One region of the Burkholderia lata genome, then DNA from elsewhere that is predicted to be linked to it. Evidence: predicted binding sites of a transcription regulator. Region 1 holds the regulator's gene; the other holds the start of a gene.

Region 1 (7,767 bases):
CGCAAACGACGTGTTCTCGTCGACGGTCCAGCCGAAGACGTTGCCGCCGAACGTGAGCGGCGAAACCTGGATGTTCGACGTGCCGAGGGTGCGTAGTGCCATGTTCTGCTCCGATTTCTGCGGGGTGACGGAATGGAACTGCGGGATGGGCCGAGACGACTACGGCGAGACGACGAGGTACGTGGCGTGGTCACGCCGTTGTCGCGGGACGCCGGACATTCTCGCCGATCGCTTCGATTCGTGCAGTCAGCGCGCCGTCGCGATGGCGGACGGTTTGACGCGGATGACGGACACGCCATCCGTTGCGTGAGTGTTTCGCGTGGCTGCGTTCGATCGGGAACCGATTATTTGTCGCGGCTGGCGCGACGGGGCGCGGAACGGAGTGCGGAGGGAGGCGGGCGGGAGGGCGGATGCTCCGGCATTGCGCCGGAGCGGGCGGGACGACGGGCGGCAAGCGGCCGCCCGTGCGACGGTGAGCAGGTCAGCGCAACTGCACGGCCGCGAGAAACAGCACCATGCTGCCGATCGCACCATCGAGCACGCGCCACGCCACCGCTTTGCGGAACCACGGCGCGAGCAGTCGCGCACCGTAGCCGAGCCCGAGGAACCACACGAGGCTGACCGACATCGCGCCGATCGCGAACGCGAGCCGCGCGCCTTCCGGCTCGCGTGCGCCGGCCGTGCCGATCAGCAGGAACGTGTCGAGATACACGTGCGGGTTGAGCCACGTGAACGCGAGCGTCATCAGCACGATAGCCAGGCCGCTCTGCGGCGGCGGCGCAACCGCGTCGCCGCGCACGTCGAGCGTTTCGTGGCCCGGCTTGAACGCGCGGCGCAGCGCGTTGATGCCGAACCACGCGAGATACGCGAGGCCGACGTACAGCACCGCGTGGACAAAGGTCGGATAGCGTTCGACGAGCACCGATGCGCCGCCGACGCCCGCGCCGATCAGGATCATGTCGGACAGCGCGCACAGCAGCACGATCTTGCCGACGTGCGAGCGCATGATGCCCTGCCGCAGCACGAATGCGTTCTGCGCGCCGATGGTGACGATAAGTGAACCGCAGAGTGCGGCGCCGTGGGAAAAAGCGAGCCAGTTCATGGTGGGTGACAGCAGTGGGAGTAGTAGACGGATGAATCGGGTAGCGCTAGTCTGCGGTCAGCATGAAAATAAGAGAAGCTAATTCACCTAATGCAGATTAAGGAAATCTAATGCTCGACTACGCGTTGCTCGATGCCCTCGCGGCCGTGATCCGGCACGGCTCGTTCGAGCGGGCGGCCAAGGAGCTGAATGTCACCGCGTCGGCCGTGTCGCAGCGCGTGAAACTGCTGGAGGAGCGGGTCGGCAGCGTGCTCGTCAAGCGCGGGCAGCCGTGCGTCGCGACGACGTCGGGTGCGCTGCTGTGCCGGCATACCGAGCGCGTGCAGCTGCTCGAGGCCGAGCTGGGCGGCCGGATGCCGGCGCTGCCGGGCCAGATCGCGAGCGCGTGGCCGACGTTGCGCGTGGCCGTCAACGACGACAGCGTCGCGACGTGGTTCATCGACGCGGTCGGGCCGTTCTGCACGGAGCGCGAAACGTTGCTCGACCTCGTGATCGACGACCAGGATTACACCGCTTCGCGCATTCGCGACGGCAGCGTGCAGGGCGCGGTGACCGCACAGGCCGAGCCGATCCAGGGATGCAGGTCGGAGCGACTGGGGCGCATTCGCTATCGCGCGGTGTGCTCGCCGGCGTTCTACGAACGCTACTTTGGCGCGGGCATCACGCGCGATGCGCTGCGCCGCGCGCCGTGCGTGATGTTCAATCCGAAGGACGGGCTGCAGGCGCGTTTCATCCGGCGCGTGACGCGCGCGGATCTCGATCCGCCGCAGCACTGGATACCGCACGTCGCAGGCTACCTGCGTGCATGCGAAACGGGATTGGGATGGGGAATGTGTCCGGACCGGATGGTCGACCGCCAACTGGCGGCGGGCGAACTGGTCGACATGTCGCGCGGGCGAACGATCGACATCGACCTTTACTGGCAGAGCTGGCGCTTGTCGATCGGCTGGCTCGACGATTTCAGTGCGGCGCTGAAGGCACGCGCCGCACTGTTTCTCGATTGACCGATTGCGTGACGCACGCGGCGCGCGAGATGCGCGCGCCGTGCGGCATCACGTCAGACGTGATGCAAACCGTCGAAATCGACGATCTGGACGTGGCGGCCCTGCATTTCGATCAGGCCGCGCTTCTGGAATTTCGACAGCGTGCGGCTGACCGTTTCGAGCGTCATGCCGAGGTAGCTGCCGATGTCTTCGCGCGTCATCCGCAGGTTGAATTCCGACGGCGAGTAACCGCGCTTCAGGTAGCGTGACGACACATCGAGCAGGAACGCGGCGACACGTTCTTCGGCATTCAGCGAACCGAGCAGCATCGTTTGCGACGTTTCGCGCACGATCTGTTCGCTCATCAGCTTGTGCATGCGCAACTGCATTGAACCGGCTTCCGAGCACAGCGTCTTGAGTGCGCTGTACGGAATCACGCAGACCGAGCTGTCTTCCAGCGCGACCGCGGTGCGCGGATGCGTGTCGTCGCAGATGCCGTCGAGGCCGAGCGCTTCGCCGGCGAGGTGCAGGCCCGTGACCTGCTCGCGGCCATCGTGACGTGTTGCGACGGTTTTCAGCGAACCCGAGCGCACTGCGTACAGGTTGTCGAATGCGTCGCCTTCGCGGAACAGTGCTTCGCCGCGCTTGACGGGGCGCGCTGCGCAGATGACCGACTCGAGGCGACTGAGCGCTTCGGGTGCCAGGCCCTGCGGCATGCACAGGTGCCGCATTGCGCACGTCGAGCAGTGCGCGGCCTGGCGAGGAGCCCAGCTACCGGCATGAGGCGTGGCGGCGGGACGTGTGGCGACGGGCGTCAGCATGATCGTTTACTCCGGCGTTGAATCGACGGAATCATTGTCCCACCGCAACTTGCCGCTGTCGGGTGACAAAACGTCGCGACCGCCCGCGCATGCCGAACGCCGCTTACGCGGCCGGTTCGTCGACGTTGGCAGCCGCCGGAATCAGCAGCACGGGCAGCGTCGCGTGGCGCACGCATTGCTCGGCGATGCTGCCGAGCACGAGACGGCGGAACCCGCGGCGGCCGTGCGTGCCGAGCACGAGCAGATCGGCATCGAACGCTTTCGCGCCGTCGAGGATCAGCGACGACACGTCGTTGAGCGACGTCGCTTCGCTCAGCTTCGTCTCGCCCTTCACGCCCGCTGCCTGCATCAGCGCGGTGAAATCCTTCGCGAGCGCGTTGCCCTGCGCGACGAGCTGGTCGCGCAGCACGGACGGATCGTAGCCGGGAACGTTGTAGTAGATCGCGGCGTTCTCGACGACGTAGAACGGTTGCAGCTCGGCGCCGTGCGATTTCGCGAGTGCCAGCGCGGCATCGAACGCATGGCGGGACGTGTCGCTGCCGTCGACGGCAACCAGAATACGCTTGTACATAGTGTCTCCGAGTGGCGGGTTGAAGCGAAGTCGGCCGGATGGCCGATCGGGATGGGCAATGCGCAATGCTGCGAGGCAGAGTAAACCAATGGCCGGGACTTTGCAGTGAGGTGCCGGTCGTGCCGCGCGGCGGTGAGCGATGCACTTGGCGCATGCTGCGCCGCGTGACGCGTCACGCATGTCGCGTGTCGCGTGTCGCGCGGCGTGGTGGTCGCTGTCGCCTGCATCGTCGGCGGGAAGGCACGCGCGCGCATCGGTGTCGCGTGTCGCACATGCACATGCACATGCACATGCATCGCCGCACATGACGCGCATACCGACCGCATCGACACGACAGTCACGCGGATGCGTCACCCGCATCGACATTCAATCGCAACCGCGCCGTTTCGACATGACCTCGATCAACGCATGTGCGTCAGTGCGATTCACGACGTGCATGGCGTCGCCGGTGCCGCTGCGCGGAATCATTCGTTCGTGCATCGTGCGGTTGCCGGTACCCGGTCGGCACACGAGCGCGTACGCCGATCCCCAGCCATCGGCTGTTGGCCGATACCGGTTCGCAAACGAACGATCGATTCAAACGCCGCGCCGGCTATCTCGGCACGGCCGTCAGCTCGAATACGCGCTCCGGACGCCGCTGGTGGCCGGGCCAGTACGCGCTGCCGTACATCCGGTGGACCGGGCCGAACAGCGCGTCGCTCATGGGCGGTGGCGCGTCGAAGCCCTTCTCGATCACCATGTAGCCGGCACGCAGCGCGAACGCCGGATGATTGCCGCCGGGGCGGCTGTCGAAACCGGCGAAACCGTCGCCGGCTTCCGGCATCGCATTGACGAGCGACGCGTTGCTGCGCGTGATTTCGTCGGGCGAGATCGGCCCGCCGCCGGCGAGGCGCGCCGCCTCGCGGTTCTTGCCGTCGGTATCGACCGTGCTGTCGTGCGTGTCGTCGTTGTCGAGCTCGATGCTGCGGGGACGCGAACGATCGGTTTGACCGGATGATTCCATCGCGGCTCTCCTCGCGGCGAAGCGTTCCGGATCGAAGCAAATCCCGTTCCGGGCGTGACGGGAAAAGGCGCGCGGGCGATCGCCGCGGTCGCGCGACGCGCACTGATTTGTCATGATTTATTTCAGCTAGAAGACGCGTTTTCTACAGAGTATGATTCTTTTCCTGCGAAGCGGCGACAGGGGATTCAGTCGCGCCGCCTCTGCCCGCGCCGGGGGGCCGCAGCACCCTTAAAGACGGGTAGTGAACAACAAATCAAGGGACTAGAGGTGGCGGATTCATGCAAGCGACTACTGCCTTCACGCACCGCGGTTATCTGTTGAACTGCGCGCCCGCGCGCGCCAGTGACGGTTCGTTCAAACCCTACGTCGTGATCTCCCGATCGAGCGACGGGGAACTCGTTGCGAACCGGTTTTTTCCGATCGAGCTCCAGTTCAACGACGAAGGCGACGCAATCGCGCACGCACGCGATTGGGCCGTGCGTTGGATCGACGCGAGCAGCATCACGATCTGACGCCGCCGCGCGTCGGCGCCATCGGCCGTCCGGCCGATTCCCGGTGTGCCGCTCCCGGACAAAAAACGCGGTAATCTTGCGGAACCCGTCACTTTATTAGCGGCCGTGCGACCGAGCGCGGCCGCCTGCATTGGCATATGTCGACATCACCCGCCCGTCAGTGGGGCCTTGAAGAAATCGTTGCCGGCTTGCGCGAGTCGCGCGAGGAACTCCATCGCACGCGCCATCCGCGCGGCATCCGCGAACTGCCGTCGCGCGATGCAATCTGCAAGATTGTGACCGGCCTGCGCGCGTCGATGTTTCCGACGCACTACGGCGCACCGGACCTGACCGATGAAAGCGTCGACTTCTACGTCGGCCACACGCTCGAAAGCACGCTGCGCATCCTGTCCGAACAGATCCGCCGTGCGCTGCCGTTCCTGCCCGAGCATGTCGATACGCCGTTCGCCGAGCTCGACGAACGCGCGTTCGAAATCGCGCGCGAATTCGGCCGGCAGTTGCCGGCGGTGCGCGCGCTGCTCGTCAGCGACATCCAGGCCGCGTATGCGGGCGATCCGGCCGCGCAGCACATCACCGAGATCCTGCTGTGCTACCCGGGCGTGCTGGCGATGATGCATCACCGGCTCGCGCATGCGCTGCACCGGCTCGGCGTGCCGCTGCTCGCGCGATTCATCAATGAAATCGCCCACTCGGCCACCGGCATCGACATCCACCCGGGTGCGCACATCGGCCCGAGCTTCTTCATCGACCACGGCACGGGCGTCGTGATCGGCGAGACGGCGATCATCGGCGAGCGCGTGCGCGTGTACCAGGCCGTCACGCTCGGCGCGAAGAGCTTCCCGGCCGATGGCGAAGGTGCACTGGTCAAGGGTAATGCGCGGCACCCGATCGTCGAGGACGACGTGGTGATCTACGCGGGCGCGACGATTCTCGGCCGCGTGACGATCGGGCGCGGCTCGGTGATCGGCGGCAACGTGTGGCTCACGCACAGCGTGCCGCCCGGCACGAGCGTCGCGCAGGGCAAGGTGCGCGAAGGCGGGAGCGCCGACAAGCCGTAACGCGGCGCGCGGCCGTCGGTTGCCGGCCGCCGCCGCGCGCGCCGGTCAGTGCTTGCCGTCGGGCGCGCGGTGCTTGTACAGCACGTCCTGGTCGACACGGATCAGGTTCTGCCCCGCATCGACGACGAAATCCACGCCGTTGTACGCGTTGCCCGTCAGCATCAGGATCGCGCTCGCGACGTCGTCGGGGCCCGCGATGCGCGCAAGCGGCGTCGATGCGCGGCTCGCGTGTTCGAAGTCGGCCTGCGTCTGGTCGTCGCTCGGCAGCATCAGCCCGGGGAATACCGCATTCACGCGCAGCACCGGCGCGGACGACAGCGCGAGCATCTGCGTGAGGTTGCCCAGCGCGGCCTTCGCGACCGTGTAGCTGAAATGGTCGCGGTGAAAGTTTTCCTTGATCTTCTGGTCGACCACATTCACGACGACACCCTGCGTGCCGGCCGCGCGGGCCCGTTCGTAGAACGCGCGCGTGAGCAGGATCGGCGCGCGGCAGTTGACGGCCCACGCCTGGTCGAACGCCGCGAGGTCGAAGCTCGGGAAATGGTCCTGCCAGAATACCGACGCATTGTTGACGAGCACGTCGAGGCGCCCGAAGCACGCATACACCTGGTCGATGAGCGCGGTGATCTGCGCGGCATCCGCCAGGTCAGCCTGCAGCGCGACTGAATCGTGTCCGCTCTCGGCAATCGCACGGGCCGCTGCCTGCGCGGCATCGGCCGAACGGTCGTAATGCACCGCGGTGCGATAGCCGTGCGCGGCGAAATACTCGGCGAACGCGCGCCCGGCCCGGCGCGCGGCGCCGGTCACGAGCACGACGGGCGCATGCGCCGCTTGCTTCGTCTGCGCCATTACGTATTCGTCAGGTTCACTGAAGAAGGATTCGCGACGATCGACAGGAATTCGCGCCGCGTCGACGGATCGGTGCGGAACGTGCCGAGCATGCGCGACGTGACCATCTCGACGCCCGGCTTGTGCACGCCGCGCGTCGAGATGCACTGGTGCGCGGCTTCGAGGATCACGCCGACGCCCTTCGGCTGCAGCACGTCGAACAGCGTGTCGGCGATCTGCACGGTCATCTTTTCCTGGATCTGCAGGCGTTTCGCGAATGCGTCAACGAGGCGCGCCAGCTTCGAGATACCGACCACGCGATGATTCGGCAGATACGCGACGTGCGCGCGGCCGATGATCGGCACCATGTGGTGCTCGCAGTAGCTCTCGAAGCGGATGTCCTTCAGCACGATCATTTCGTCGTAGCCGTCGACTTCGCTGAAGGTGCGCGCGAGGATGTCGCGCGGCTCCAGCGCATAGCCGGCGAAGAACTGTTCATAGGCGCGCACGACACGTGCGGGCGTGTCGATCAGGCCTTCGCGCGCGGGATCGTCGCCGGCCCAGCGCAACAGCACGCGAACCGCGTCTTCTGCTTCTTCACGGCTCGGGCGGGATGCGGCCGGCTCCGGCCGCGCGGACTTCTTTTTACCCATCTATCTGCTCCATCGAATGCCGCCGCCGGGGCGGCGCGGAATCCGGGCATTGTTTCATGCTTTCGCGGGGCGCGCGCGGGGCCTGGGGCCCGTCCTTCGCGGAAAGAGGCCTGGCACTCACTTCGGCCATTCGTCCTGCTCGTCGTTGAACAGTGAGGCGACGACGCCGCGCAGCCACGCGGTGCGCGGATCGTTGTGGTACTTGCGATGCCAGTGCTGCTTCAGGTCGAAGCGCG
Region 2 (7,767 bases), 1.5 Mb from region 1:
GACTGCCATCCTCGCGAATGCCGGCCTCCACGCCCTTGAGCAGCACGAAATCGTCGAACGACGCGTTGAGGCGATCGATCTCGTCAAGCTGCCGGGCAAGCCAGTCGACGTTGTTGCGGCCGCCGGCGGAGTGCGGTGCCCGGTCGGTGATGGCCAGGTACGCGAACCCGCGAGCGCGTGCCGCATCGGCCATCGCGCGCAGGCTGTCGCGGCCGGCCGACGCGTCGGTATGCGCATGCAGGTCGCCGTGGACATGCTTGCGCTCGACCAGCGCCGGCAGCGTGCCTGCTCGTGCAGCGTCGATCTCGCCGCGATCCTCGCGCAATTCGGGCGGTACGTCGTGCAGCCCGATCGCCGCATAGATCGACGCCTCGGTCTCCCCGGCAATCCGTTCGTCGCCGCGAAACACGCCGTACTCGTTGATCTTCAGCCCGCCGGCCTGCGCGATCCTGCGCAACGCGATGTTGTGCGCCTTCGATCCGGTGAAGTAGACGAGCGCCGCGCCGAACGCGTCGGCATCGACGACGCGCAAGTCGACCTGCAACCCGCTGGCGAGTACGACGCTCGACTTCGTCTTGCCGTGCGCCAGCACGCGCGCCACCTCGCCATAGCCGACGAACGCTTCGGCGACGGCCACCGGATCGCGTGCGGTGACGAGGATGTCGAGATCGCCGACCGTCTCGCGGCGGCGGCGGAAACTGCCGGCCGGCACGGCCTTGCCGACGCCGGCAATCGCGCGCAGGCGTTCGAGCAGCGGCAGCAGCGAGTGTGCCGCATCCGGTAGCAGGAAACGTTGAGGTTCGCGCTTCAGCCGATCGTCGATCGCTTCGAGCAGATGCGCTTCGGTTTTCGCGCCGAAGCCCGGCAGCTCGCGCACGTGCCCGCTCTTCGCTTCCGCGCGAAGCTGCTCGAGCGAATCGACGTGCAGTGCGTCATGCAGCGCCTTCACGCGTTTGGCGCCGAGTCCCGGCACGTCGAGCAGCTCGACGATCGCGCCCGGCAACGCATGACGTAGCGTTTGCTGCAATTCGCAAGTGCCGGTCGCGGCGATCTCGCGCAGCTTCGACGCGAGATCGGGCCCGATCGACGGAATCTTGCCGAGATCGTCGCCGTTCGCGATCATCGTCGGGATATCGCGCCCGTAGTCGGCAATCGTCCGTGCGGCGTTGCGATAGGCGCGCACCCGGAACGGATTGGCGCCCTGGATTTCGAGCATGTCGGCAATCTCGGCGAACACGGCGGCACACCCGGCATTGTGGATCGGCATGATCGGCGTGGCTCCCTTCCACGTGGATGGCGCCGTGCGCGTGCGCGACGGCGTCTGCCCGCCCGGCGCCGCATGCTGACGCCGCCGGGCGCCCGTTCATCATCGTACGCCGCCCGCGCCGCGCGTGCAGCGCCGTGATGGCGACGACGCAGAAGTCAGAGGGAAGCGCGCGGCGTGGTCGCGTAGTGCCGCTCGTAGATCGACTGGCAATGCGTGCAGCGTTCGGCGGCCGGGCGTGCCAGCAGGCGCTCGTAGCCGACCGAACCGTCGCAGTCGATGCACTCGCCGTAGCTGCCGTCGCGCATCCGCTGCTGGGCGCGGCCGATCGCGCGCAGCTCGGTCAGTTTCATGCCGATCAACGCATGATCGACGTCGACGAACAGGTCCGCATTGGCCTCGTCGCCCTCGTCCGGCGCCGCGCCGGCAAGGTCTGCGTAGGATTCCGACGCGCGCTGGTCTTCGGTGGTGCGAATCTCCGCACGCAACGTCTGCTCGCTCTCGTTCAGCCGCTGTTTCAGCGTCTGCCGTTGTTGTTGGTCGAGCGCCATGGCCGTCTCTCCTGTTCCGGGTTCCGCGCGGAGCATTGCGGCGCGCGGTGTCGCGCCGGTGCGCGGCGGGCAGGCGTCACCCCCTGCCACCGTGTCCGGATGTGCGCCCGAGACACGAAGTGCCGGACGCATTCGACGCAGGATAAACCCAATGAACTCGCGTGTGTTGACCGGAATCAGCGTGGCGCTCGGTACGTGCAGAAGTATGCGGAATTGGGGACGGACGTGAAATCGCGACGTCGTCGAACGGGGATGTCGCAAGCACCGCGGGATCGCTCGATCCGTGCGCAACGGTGCGTCATCGCGCGTCACGCATCGGCACGGACGATGTCGAGCAACGTACGCGCCGAGCGCTGCCAGCTATACCGCTGCGCGTGCTCGCGGCCCAGCGTGCGCAGCCGTGCCCGCAGTTCGGGATCGTCCATGACGCGGGCGATCGCCGCGGCGATATCCGGCGGCGAATACGCATCGCAGAACAGCGCTGCACCGCCGCAGACTTCCGGAAGCGCGCCTTCGTGCGACACGATGACCGGGCAGCCACACCGCATCGCCTCGAGCGGCGGCAGCCCGAATCCTTCGTATAGCGACGGAAACACGAAGCAGCCCGCATGCTCGTACAGCGCCTTCAGCTCGCCGTCGGTCACGTAACCGGCCCATGTGACATACGGGTCGTCTTCGCGCAGGCCCGCCGCCCGTGCGCCGAAAACCTTCGCATTGGCGCCCCCCGCGATCACGAAGCGCAACGTCGGGTGCGACTCGCGCATCAGCGCTACCGCAGCCAGTGCGCGCACGAGATTCTTGCCGGGCGCGAGCGACCCGACGAACAACACGTAGCGGTCCGTCTCGAGATTCAGGCGCGACAGCACGCCGGGATCGGCATCGATGCGGTCGATATGATCGACCGCACCCGGCACGACCGACAGGCGTGCAGGCGGAACGCCAAGCCGCGCGGCCAGCCGCGCCCGCGAAAAATGCGAAACCGTCACGATATGGCGCGCACGTCGCTTCATGATCGAGAACGCGAAGCGGTACCAGAGGCGAAACGCCATCGAATAGCCGTCCGGCAGATCGAAAATCGCCGCGTCGTGAATCACCAGCAGTTGATCGCGCTTGACCAGCGGGCCAATGTTGCAAAGGCTCAGCAAGGTCCGGCCGCGCGTCGTGCGCGGCAGCGTCCATTGTTCCCACAGCGTGCCGTGACGGCGCCCGGACGTCAGCGACCGCGCGCCGGCCGGCATGGCTGCCGGATCGTGATCGGACGGCACGACGAGCGACAGGGCATCGTCGGCGCTGGCGATCCGTGCAAGCTCGGCCGTCAGTTCGTATGCCACGCGCTGAACACCCGTCATGCGCTGCGCGGTGAATTTCCCGTTGATTGCGAGCCGGCACGGCTGCGCGGCAGACGCGGCCGTGCCGGCGCCCCGCTCCGCGCGCGCTTCCTGCAGTACCGGTGCGCTTCGCTCTCGAATCGACGTTGACATGATCGTGACCATTCCGATGGCTGCGGCGCGCCTTCGCGCCGCCGGACACCCCGTCATGCGGGATGCTGCTGTGCCGTCAGTGTGTCCGTCATCCGCACTCCGGTCGGTACGTTCGATCGCACAACGCGCCGCTTTCCGTATGATTCGTCATCCTTAGAATGCATTGCGCCCGATGAATCCCCGCACGACCGTCAACAGGATGATTTTTATGTCGAACCAGAAGCTCCAGTTCTGCATGTAGAACAGATCGAACTTCACACGCGCTTCCATCGCCTCGACCTTGCGCGTCTCGCCGCGATAGCCGTTCACCTGTGCCCATCCGGTGATGCCGGGCCGCACGCGGTAGCGGTACATGTAGCAATCGATCAGTTGCCGGTACAAGTCGTCGTGTTCGATCGCATGGGGGCGCGGGCCGACGACCGACATCTGCCCGAACAACACGTTGAAGAACTGCGGCAGTTCGTCGAGCGACGTGCGCCGCAGGAACGCGCCGACGCGCGTGATGCGCGAATCGTTGCGCGACGCCTGCCGCACGACACCTGGTTGGTCGCGATGCACGCGCATCGTCCGGAACTTCAGGATGTCGAACTCCCGGCCGTCGACGCCCTTGCGGCGCTGCCTGAACAGCACGGGCCCGGGCGACGACAGCTTGACCGCGATCGCCAGCATCGACAGCAGCGGCAGCAACGGAATCAGCACGCCGAATGCGAACAGCCGGTCGAACGCGAACTTCGCCCACAGCTCCGGCGCCGAGCGCGGCGTGGTCGCAAGGTTGATGGCCGGCATGCCGAGCACGTCGGTCGCCGAGCGATCGACCACCGCCATCTGCCGCACGTCGGGCAGCAGCCGCAGCTCCACGAACTCGTCGCGCAACTCGCGGACGATGCGCTGGATCCGCCATTCGTGCGACATCGGCAGCGTGAGCCAGACCTCGTCGATCTCGCCGCCGCGAATCAGGTCGCGCAACGCGTCCCAGTCGTCGATCACCGGCACGCCGCCGATCCCGCCGGTGGCGGCCGGTGCGTCGTCATCGAATACGCACGCCGCCACGAAAGGCCCCTGCGGCGCAAGCTGCATCCGCTCGACCGCGACACGCCCGTACGCCGTGGCACCGACCACCGCGACGCGGCGCTGCCGCGCGCGCGGATCGTCACGCGTCAGCGCGAGCGCCAGCAGCGCGGCACGGCCGAGCAGCAACGCGGCGTCGCCGGCCAGCACCGTGCGCACGATCCAGCGTGTCGTGACCGTGCCGCCGCGGTTCATGATCCACATCGCGGCGGCCATCGTCAGCACGCTTGCGCAGACGAGCGCCACCACCGTTTGCGTCAGCACGTGCGTGCCGCCTTGCGGCGCGACGCTGCCACGCACGGTGCGCAGGTAGCGCGGCAGCAAGGCCACGGTCAGCACGCACAGCAGCGCGATCGCGCCGCGCTGCGCGTCGGACAGCTCGCGCCACGCGAGGCCCGACGCCGCCTGCGCCGCGAGCGCGCCTGCCAGCACGAGCACGACGTCGGTAACTGCGATCACAGAACGCCGCAACGCATTCGCTCCACCGGACCTCGACTGCATCGTCACGCACCATGTGCCGGGAACCCGCGATGCGCGTCCGGCATGCGGGTCCGAACCGGCGCCGGCCGCGACGTCCCGCGTGTGCCGAGCAGCCTGCGATAGTCCGCGCGAATCAGGTCGTAGCATTCACACGCGTGATGTTCGAGGCCGTCGCGGTCGAGCACCGTGATGCGGCCGCGGCGTTGCCGGATCAGCCCGGCTTCCTGCAGGTTGCCCGCCGCTTCCGTCACGCCTTCGCGCCGCACGCCGAGCATGTTCGCGATCGTCTGCTGCGTGACGGCCAGTTCGTCGCCGTCGATGCGGTCATGCGCAAGCAGCAGCCAGCGGCTGAGCTGTTCGCTGACCGAGTGATGCCGGTTGCACAGCGCGCTGCGCGAGATCTGCGCCATCGCTGCCTGGCAATAGTTGAGCAGCAGCCGGTAGGTTTCCGGCGAGCGCTCGAATTCGGCGCGTATCACGCAGCTCGGCACGCGATAGGCCATCCCGCCGATGCGGACCTCGACGCGGTGCGACGCCGCGGCGCCACCGACCATCGTCGCCAGCCCGACCACCCCCTCGCGGCCGACCTGCGCCACCTCGACCATCGCACCGTCCTCCATCAGGTGCTGCACCGACATCATCGACGTAGTCGGGAAGTGCACGTGACGCATCGGCTCGCCGACCCGGTCGAGCATCCCGGCCTTGATCCTGACCAGTTCGAGATGCGGTGCAATGTTGCGGATGCTGTCCTCGGGGAGGGCATCGAGGATGGCATTCGCCGAGTAGCTCGAGTGAAGATGAAGCATGTCTGTATCCCTTTTATCGTCCGCGCCGCCTGCAGCTGCGTACACGGAATTCGTTATCGCGATGCGCGCCCGGACGTTGGCTTGGGTTGCGGCCACAACCCTGATTCCGACCGACCATCGGCTTACCGCCGCCGGATCGAGTCGACCGTCCCGTTTCGACACGCCAGCCCGAATAAGCGATTTACGTGCCAATACATGCCCATCCTTAATATATGAATCACGCCGGATTTAGATCACCCGAATAACCCGTTCAAAAGCAAAAAAAGCGTCTCATTTCCGGACACTCTTCCGGGCGATGGACACTGCACACCATTTGACTGATCATTTCGCGTGCAACGAGCCGAAGCAGCCACACCGGTACCGCGAGGCTTGCCGCTCATATACTTACAGTCTATTTTCAATTGTTTCCATGATGTACCGGACAGCACCCCGCCACGACTTCAGGCCTCACACGGCTGTTTGAAACTGTCTCAAATTTGAATCGACACACTAATTTTCAGCTCTGTCACCTACCGCACAATTCAGCTGCAAGTCATTGATCGACATCGATATTTTTGCGAGCACCATTTATTTGTCAAAGAATGTTCAATGCCCACCACGCACTTTTCCCAAGTGATGTGCGCCCTTGCCTGATTGATTCCCGGATGACACGAAATGAATGCAAGAAGTCGCATTCGGCTTCCAGATGATTAATTCCGCCGGAATGAATCATTAAATCCGGATAACGTTTGCACCCGGCCAAAATCGTCAAACTTTGTGAAATGACGCATTGTGCAATTGATCGATTTCAATGGCGTGCTAGCCTTTTTGCCAGTATCGTCACTCCATTTTTGACGAACACAAGTCCGCACGATCGTGCGAATTCCCCATTTTCGGGGTATTGCCACGACGACGCGTGACCGCCACCCTACGAGGATGCGCCGTGACTCACCAGGCCCCTGAAGCCGTTGCGTACGCGAACGGCATGATCGAGCTTTCCCACAGCTTCGATGCGAACCGCTTTCTCGCGGCCATCGACCGCGACGAGCTCGCGACGCTGGTCCCCCACCTTCAACTCGTCCACCTGAAATCCGGGCAAGTGCTCTGCGAGCCCGGTGAAATGCTCGCCGCGGTCTACCTGCCCGTCACGACCGCGATTTCGCTGCAGTACGTGTCGTCCGGCGGCATGACGCTGGAAGTCGCGGAGATCGGCAGCGAGAGCGTGGTGTGCGACGACGTGATCGGCGGCAGCGGCCGGATGCCCTGCCGCGCCGTGGCCTGCCGCGACGGCTTCGTCTACCGGCTCGACCGGCGTGTGTTCGCCGCGGCGTTCGACGCATCGCCGGTGATCCGCCATCTCGTGTTCGTGTGCGTGCGGCTGCTGATGGCGCAGGTCTCGCAGATCACGTTCTGCAGCCGACATCACGTGCTCAAACATCAGTTATGCAGATGGTTCCTGCTCGCGTACGACCGGACCCGCAGCATCGAGATCCAGGTGACGCACAGCATGCTGGCGCAAATGCTCGGCGTGCGGCGCGAAACGGTCACCGATGCCGCTGGCGAAATCCAGAAGCTGGGCCTGATCCGGCAATACCGGAGTTCGATCGAGCTCGCCGACCTCAATGGCCTCGAAAAAATGTCGTGCGGCTGCCGCGCGATCGTGCGCGACGAGATGAAGCGCATCCTGTCGGCCGATTCGGGCGTGCCGGCCGCGTCGCGGGCCTGATCGGCATGCCGCATCGGGCGGCGCTTCCACGCCGCCTGCGTGCCGGGTCAGCCGTTTGTAGGGTGGCGAACAGAACGCCGTGTCTGCCAATGGTCTACTGATGCCGGACTGCCGGGGGGACGTCAGCGCGTATCGCGCGTCTGCCCGAGCGGACGACACCACGCACGCCGGAGCAGCACGTGAAAAACGAAATCAGAACCATCCTGAAGCACGTCGCCCATCTCGAAGCCGCGATCGATTCGATCGGCGACGGGGACGACCTCTACGAAGCGGGCCTTTCGTCACTCGACACGATCCAGCTGATGCTCGCGATCGAGAGGCAATTCAACATCGAGATTCCCGACGAGATGCTGAACCGCAACCTGTTCCGCAGCATCGACGCGCTCGCGGACACCATCACCACGCTGCAACG

What was found. Region 1 encodes FNR, which switches genes on or off when oxygen is low (the NO sensors DNR and NnrR bind a similar motif). Its sites were predicted from a motif close to TTGATNNNNATCAA; they were not measured.
Region 2: BCEP18194_RS31750 (TraR/DksA family transcriptional regulator) is a predicted target of FNR. The motif match lies at 1,982-1,995, and genes of this name have one in related genera.

The regions. Positions count from the first base shown of each region.
Region 1 is NC_007511.1:3,535,255-3,543,021, reverse strand. Features, by position in the region: gene BCEP18194_RS38385 (aldo/keto reductase) at 1-102, opposite strand, end outside; gene BCEP18194_RS38375 (LysE/ArgO family amino acid transporter) at 482-1,102, opposite strand; gene BCEP18194_RS38370 (LysR family transcriptional regulator ArgP) at 1,213-2,106, shown strand; gene fnr (fumarate/nitrate reduction transcriptional regulator Fnr) at 2,160-2,906, opposite strand; gene BCEP18194_RS38360 (universal stress protein) at 3,010-3,477, opposite strand; gene BCEP18194_RS38355 (DUF3005 domain-containing protein) at 4,070-4,480, opposite strand; gene BCEP18194_RS38350 (hypothetical protein) at 4,759-4,992, shown strand; gene epsC (serine O-acetyltransferase EpsC) at 5,130-6,050, shown strand; gene BCEP18194_RS38340 (SDR family oxidoreductase) at 6,096-6,899, opposite strand; gene folE (GTP cyclohydrolase I FolE) at 6,899-7,531, opposite strand; gene BCEP18194_RS38330 (LysR family transcriptional regulator) at 7,649-7,767, opposite strand, start outside.
Region 2 is NC_007511.1:2,043,055-2,050,821, forward strand. Features, by position in the region: gene polX (DNA polymerase/3'-5' exonuclease PolX) at 1-1,267, opposite strand, end outside; gene BCEP18194_RS31750 (TraR/DksA family transcriptional regulator) at 1,423-1,815, opposite strand; gene BCEP18194_RS31755 (glycosyltransferase family 4 protein) at 2,124-3,296, opposite strand; gene BCEP18194_RS31760 (undecaprenyl-phosphate glucose phosphotransferase) at 3,450-4,865, opposite strand; gene BCEP18194_RS31765 (Crp/Fnr family transcriptional regulator) at 4,868-5,650, opposite strand; gene BCEP18194_RS31770 (Crp/Fnr family transcriptional regulator) at 6,573-7,355, shown strand; gene BCEP18194_RS31775 (acyl carrier protein) at 7,535-7,767, shown strand, end outside.